One region of the Streptomyces thioluteus genome, then DNA from elsewhere that is predicted to be linked to it. Evidence: riboswitches for the same ligand, from Rfam matches in the RefSeq annotation. Region 1 holds a riboswitch; the other holds the start of a gene.

Region 1 (3,179 bases):
TCGGACCGCTGGTGGAACGAACTGGACGACCGGGACCACAGATAGCCGGTCAGTACACGAGCGCCTGCACGTCGTCCGCCATGACCTCGCCGACGAAGACCTGCGCGCCGGCGATCCGCGCGCCCTCGATCAGGTCCTTCTCCTCGATGTCCCGCCGGGCCGCGCACTGGGTGCACACCGTGATCATCCCGCCGCCCGCCAGGATCCCGTCGATCAGCTCGGGCAGCGGCGCCGCGTGCGGCAGCTCGAACTCCGCCGCCCGCCCCGGCAGCGCGAACCAGGACGACTCACCGGTCAGCCAGAGAGACACCTCGACCCCGCTGGCCACGGCGACGGCCGCCACCGTGAACGCCTGCGAGCACCGCTCGGGCGCGTCCGCGCCCGCCGTCACCTTGATCACGAGCTTCTTCCGCATGGGGTCACTCTAGGGGGCGCTCCCCGCGGGCCGGGACGGACCTCACAGAGCCGGGGGCAGCCCCTCCGACTAGACTCGACCCGGTCCGTAAACACCCTCACTCCGACCGAGGAGCGCGCTCGTGCTTGAGGCTTTCTTCACCGCCCTGCTGGTCCTGGTCGCCGTCGGCGTTCTCGCGTTCGCCGGGCTGACCTGGAAGAAGCTGTACCAGGGCCAGCGCTGACCTCCTTGTTCACCCCTACAGATCGTCTGAGCTCATGATCGAGATTCCCTCCGACCTGCACCGGGACCTGGTCCCCCTCGTCTTCCTCCTCGGCAAGTGGGAGGGTGCGGGCGTCGCCGACTTCCCCGGTTCCGAGAAGTGCAACTTCGGCCAGGAAGTCACCTTCACCCACGACGGCCGGGACTTCCTGGAGTACACGTCGCACAGCTGGGTGCTCGACGCCGAGGGCAACAAGGTGCGCCCGCTGGAGACCGAGAGCGGCTACTGGCGGATCGACAAGAACCGCCAGGTCGAGGTCGTCATGATCCGCGACCAGGGCATCGTCGAGGTCTGGTACGGCGAGCTGGCCGACAAGAAGCCGCAGATCGACATCGTGACGGACGCGGTCGCGCGGACCGCCGCGTCCGGCCCGTACTCCGGCGGCAAGCGCCTCTACGGCTACGTCAAGGGCGACCTGATGTGGGTCGGCGAGAAGGCCACCCCCGAGGTGCCGCTCCGCCCCTACATGTCGGCGCAGCTGAAGAAGACCGCCGACGTCGCCGCCCTGGAGGAGTGGGCCCGGAACCTGCCGGACGACCTGCCCGACGGCGTCTCCTTCTTCCGCCAGGACGGCACCCCGTACAACCCCGAGCAGCCGTAACGACGGCCGCTCACAGCGCCCCGCGGGGGAAGTCCGGTGAGAGTCCGGCGCTGACCCGCAACGGTAAGCAAGGCATCCCCCTTGCGAGCCCGATCACCCGCGGCGGCGCCGGCTCCTGACAACTCGCCGTGGACTGCGAGGGGAGGCCCCCGCGCCCTCGCGGCGCGGGGCGCTCCTCGGTGCGTACGCCGTACCGCCCAGGCCATGGCCCGAGGCGAAGGCGAACCACCCCATGCCCCCCGGTGCCATACCCCCGTCCCGGCGGCTGCCGCTGCCACCCCTCGTGACCGGGCTGGGCATCGCCCTGCTGGTCTCCGTGTTCTGCTGCGTGGGGCTCGGCTCCTCGGGCATCGGCTGGGGCGACGTCCTGCGCTATCTGCGCGCGGGGCTGACCGGCGGGGAGATCGGGGCGGACGAGGTCTCCGCCTACACCATCGTCTGGGAACTCCGCTTCCCGCGCGCCCTGCTGGCCGCCGTGGTGGGCGCCGGGCTCTCCGCCGTCGGCGTGGCCACCCAGGCGCTGATCCGCAACGCGCTCGCCGACCCGTTCGTCCTCGGCATCTCCTCCGGGGCCGCCGTCGGCGCCAACACGGTGCTGCTCTTCGGCGCGCTCGGCTCGCTCGGCGTCTGGGCGCTGTCCAGCGCCGCGTTCCTCTCGGCGCTGGCCTCCATGGCCCTGGTGTACGCCGCCGCCCGCACCCGGCACGGGCTGACGCCGCTGCGGCTGGTGCTCACCGGTACGGCCATGTACTACGGCTTCTCCGCGATCACCGCGCTGATGGTCTTCAGCGCGGACCGGGGCGACGCGGCCCGCTCCGCGATGATGTGGCTGCTGGGCAGCCTGGGCGGGGCGAGCTGGCAGTCCGTCCCGCTGGCCGCCGCGGCCGTCCTCCTCGGCCTCGGCTACCTCTTCCGCACGGCCCGCGGTCTGAACGTCCTGGCCATGGGCGACGAGACGTCCTCCGCGCTGGGCGTGGACCCCGAGCGGCGGCGCCGGGTGCTGTTCGTCATGGTGGCGGCCGTCACCGGGGCCGTGGTCGCGGTCAGCGGCGCCATCGGGTTCGTCGGGCTGATGGTCCCGCACGCCGCCCGGATGCTGGTCGGCGCCGACCACCGCCGGGTGCTGGCCGTCGCGCCGCTGCTGGGCGCGGTGCTGCTGGTGTGGGTGGACGTCGTCTCACGGCTGCTGCTGGCCCCGATCGAGCTGCCCGTCGGGGTGATCACCTCGGTGATCGGGGTGCCCTGCTTCGTCCTGCTGATGCGCCGCCGCGGCTACGTCTTCGGGGGTGCCTGATGCGCGTCGACATCGAGGACCTGTCCGTCGAGATCGCCGGCGCCCGGCTGGTCCGGGACGTCGAACTGCGCGTCGGATCCGGCGAGTTCGTCGGCATCGTCGGGCCCAACGGCAGCGGCAAGTCCACCCTGCTCCGATGCGTCTACCGCGCGCTGCGGCCCACACACGGGCGGGTGCTGCTGGACGGCGACGACGCGCACGCCCTCGACGCCCGCGAGGGGGCCCGGCGGCTCGCGGCGCTGCCGCAGGAGTCGGGCAGCGAATTCGACTTCACCGTCGCCGAGATCGTCGCCATGGGCCGGCTGCCGCACCAGCGGTCGGCCCTGCGGACGAGCACCGAGGACCGGGAGGTCTGCGCGTCGGCCCTGGAGCGCGTCGGCGCCGGACACCTCGCCGAGCGCGGCTTCCTCACCCTCTCCGGCGGCGAGAAGCAGCGCGTGCTGATCGCCCGCGCCCTGGCCCAGCAGCCGAAGGTGCTGGTGCTGGACGAGCCGACCAACCACCTGGACATCAGCCAGCAGCTCGAAGTCCTCGCGCTGGTACGGGAGTCCGGGCTCACCGTGCTGGCCGCCCTGCACGACCTCAACCTGGCCGCGACCCACTGCGA
Region 2 (3,179 bases), on a different contig from region 1:
TGGTCTTCGTCCTCACCATGGACAAGACCGTGGCCATCAACTTCCAGCTGCTGGGCGGCATCTGGATCCTCCAGACCGTCCCCGCCCTGGTGGGCGGCCTGTTCACCCGCTGGTTCCACCGCTGGGCCCTGCTGGCCGGCTGGGCCGTGGGCATGGCGTACGGGACGTGGCGGGCGTACGAGACGCCGAGCGCCACGCAGGACCACTTCGGCAACACCAACCTCATCCCGTTCATCGGGGAGAAGGGCTACATCGGCCTGACGGCCTTCGCCCTGAACGTCGCCGTCGCGGTCGTGCTGACGCTGGTCCTCAAGGCCGTGAAGGCCCCGGACGGGGTGGACGAGACGAAGCCCGCGGACTACACGGCGGACGCGGGCGACCCGGACGTGGCGGTGGAGCTGCCGCCGGCCACGGCGGGGGCACCGGGCGGTCACTGAGAAACGGTCACCTGGAAACGGTGGGGCCCGTGGTGCGCGAGCGCACCACGGGCCCCACCGTTCCCCTCCGCCCCCCTCAGGCGGCCGTACCGGACGGCGTCAGACCGAGCGCCCGGAAAGAGACCCGCTGGTCGAACCAGAGCAGCCCCACCGTCAGCGCGGACATCACCAGCCCCAGGGCCAGATGACCGGCCGCCGACTCGACGGTGGCACCCACGGCCCCGAGCACGACGTGCAGCGCGACCCGCAGCCCGATGAGCCCGAAGAGGATCTTCCGGGTGCGGGAGTTCTTCAGCAGGGCCTTGAGCAGCTTCCTGCGCCGCCGCAGGACCGTCAGCCCCACCGCGACGTTCACCGCCCCCAGCCCGGCGAGGACCATCCAGGCCCCGTCCCACGCCTTGTAGAGGTCGAAGGCGGCCCCCATGGCCCCCTCGAAGGCGAAGAACCACACCGGAAGCGGCTTCAGCTCCGGGTCGGGCACGCCCTGCCCGGCCCCGGCCTCGATCCCGGTCTGCTGCTCGGTGATGGTCCCGCTCATGATGTCCGCCCCTGTCGTGGTGTCGCCGTCCCGTCCGACACCCACGATCATTCCGGCCCCCGCCCCCCGGCGGCAGATCCGCCCGTCACCGGCCGGAGATGACAAAAGTCAGTGCCGGCCGGCCGCGGCCCGCGCCCGGCCGAGGACGCGCCACCGCCACGCGCCCCGCGGCTACGCATTCGCGAAACGACGCCCCCGTTCCCCCGCCCTGCCTCGCGCCGGCCCGTCACGGACGCGAACGCGGCCCGGGAAACCGCCCCCGGCGGCGCACCCGTTAGCACATTCCGCGACCACCTCATGACGCGCCGACACAACATGTGGGGGTACACGCCACCGTCGCCACTAGATGTATGCTCGTCCTCGCTGTCGCCGCAGGGGAATCCGGTGGAAATCCGGAACTGTCCCGCAACGGTGTACGTGTGGGCACATTGCGCCCACACAGCAGTCCGAAGACCTGACGACAGTGCGCCCTCGCCGGTCCACCGGCGTGCGGTGTCGAACACGTCCGGGCCTCGAGGGTTGGGCCGGTGGACGCCTGCGCGCATGCTCCCGTACGCCTCGTACGGTGCCCCGCATGCCCGTGCGCGGCCCCGTGCGCTCCCGAGCGGCCTCCAGCCGAGTGAGGGAGAGCAACACGTGACGATCGCGCCCGTCGATCCGGTCTCAGCGCAGGCGGCGGCATCCGCCGACGGCCCCGGGACCGCGCTGCTGCGCACCCTGACGGAACTCACCGCCGACCTCCCCGCCACCGACCCCGGCAAGGTCGCCGCCGCCGCGCTGCGCGGCCGGCACGCCGGATCGGACGAGGCCGAACTGCGCTCGCTGGCCACCGAGGCCGCGGCCGGGCTGATCGGCGAGGAGCCCGAGTACTCGCGGCTCGCCGCGCGCCTCCTCACGCTCGCCATCGCCCAGGAGGCGGCCGGGCAGGGCGCGGTCTCCTTCTCCGCCTCCGTGGAGACCGGGCACCGCGAGGGCCTGATCGCCGACGACACCGCCGCCTTCGTGCGCACCCACGCCCGGCGGCTGGACGCGCTGGTGGACGCCGCCCTGACCGACGGCGCCGACGACCGCTTCGGCTACTTCGGCCTGCGCACCCTGCACAGCCGCTACCTGCTCCGCCACCCGATCACCCGGAACGTGATCGAGACCCCGCAGCACTTCCTGCTGCGCGTGGCCTGCGGCCTGGCCGAGGACCACTCGGAGCGGGCGCTGGAGGACGTCGCCGAGCTCTACCGCCTCACCAGCACGCTCTCGTACCTCCCGTCCTCCCCCACGCTCTTCAACTCCGGTACGCGGCACCCCCAGATGTCGTCCTGCTACCTGCTGGACTCGCCGCTGGACGAGCTGGACTCGATCTACGACCGCTACCACCAGGTGGCGCGGCTGTCGAAGCACGCGGGCGGCATCGGCCTGTCGTACTCCCGCATCCGCTCCCGCGGTTCGCTGATCCGCGGCACCAACGGGCACTCCAACGGCATCGTGCCGTTCCTGCGCACCCTCGACGCCTCGGTCGCGGCCGTCAACCAGGGCGGCCGGCGCAAGGGCGCGGCCTGCGTCTACCTGGAGACGTGGCACGCGGACATCGAGGAGTTCCTGGAGCTCCGCGACAACACCGGTGAGGAGGCGCGCCGCACGCACAACCTCAACATCGCGCACTGGATCCCGGACGAGTTCATGCGCCGGGTCGAGGCGGACGCCGAGTGGTCGCTGTTCTCCCCGGCGGACACCCCGGACCTGGTGGACCTCTACGGCGACGAGTTCGACGCCGCGTACCGCGCATACGAGGCCGCGGGCAAGGCCGTCAAGACCATCCCGGCCCGGGTGCTCTACGCCCGCATGATGCGGACGCTCGCGCAGACCGGCAACGGCTGGATGACGTTCAAGGACGCCGCCAACCGCACCGCCAACCAGACCGCCGAGCCCGGCCAGGTCGTCCACTCCTCCAACCTCTGCACGGAGATCCTGGAGGTCACGAACGACGGCGAGACCGCGGTCTGCAACCTGGGTTCGGTCAACCTCGCGGCCCACCTGGGCGCCGACGGCGAGATGGACTGGGAGCGGCTCGACCGCACCGTCCGCACCGCCGTGACCTTCCTCGACCGCGTCGTGGACATCAACTTCTACCCGACCGAGCAGGCGGGCGCCTCCAACTCCCGCTGGCGGCCGGTCGGTCTGGGCCTGATGGGTCTCCAGGACGTCTTCTT

Evidence for each region. A riboswitch is a leader RNA that binds a small molecule or an ion and turns the genes downstream of it on or off. The one in region 1 is predicted to bind cobalamin.
Region 2: linked by a shared signal. The riboswitch ahead of ABD794_RS07970 (ribonucleoside-diphosphate reductase subunit alpha) and the one ahead of ABD794_RS10040 (FecCD family ABC transporter permease) in region 1 are both predicted to bind cobalamin.

Annotation. Positions count from the first base shown of each region.
Region 1 covers NZ_BAAAXZ010000078.1:20,092-23,270, forward strand. Annotated here, with positions in the region: gene ABD794_RS10025 (DUF3099 domain-containing protein) at 1-45, shown strand, start outside; gene ABD794_RS10030 (DsrE family protein) at 50-415, opposite strand; gene ABD794_RS10035 (heme-binding beta-barrel domain-containing protein) at 673-1,278, shown strand; cobalamin riboswitch at 1,256-1,397, shown strand; gene ABD794_RS10040 (FecCD family ABC transporter permease) at 1,511-2,572, shown strand; gene ABD794_RS10045 (ABC transporter ATP-binding protein) at 2,572-3,179, shown strand, end outside.
Region 2 covers NZ_BAAAXZ010000062.1:13,222-16,400, forward strand. Annotated here, with positions in the region: partial or broken gene mctP (monocarboxylate uptake permease MctP) at 1-437, shown strand, start outside; gene ABD794_RS07965 (hypothetical protein) at 514-975, opposite strand; cobalamin riboswitch at 1,326-1,451, shown strand; partial or broken gene ABD794_RS07970 (ribonucleoside-diphosphate reductase subunit alpha) at 1,612-3,179, shown strand, end outside.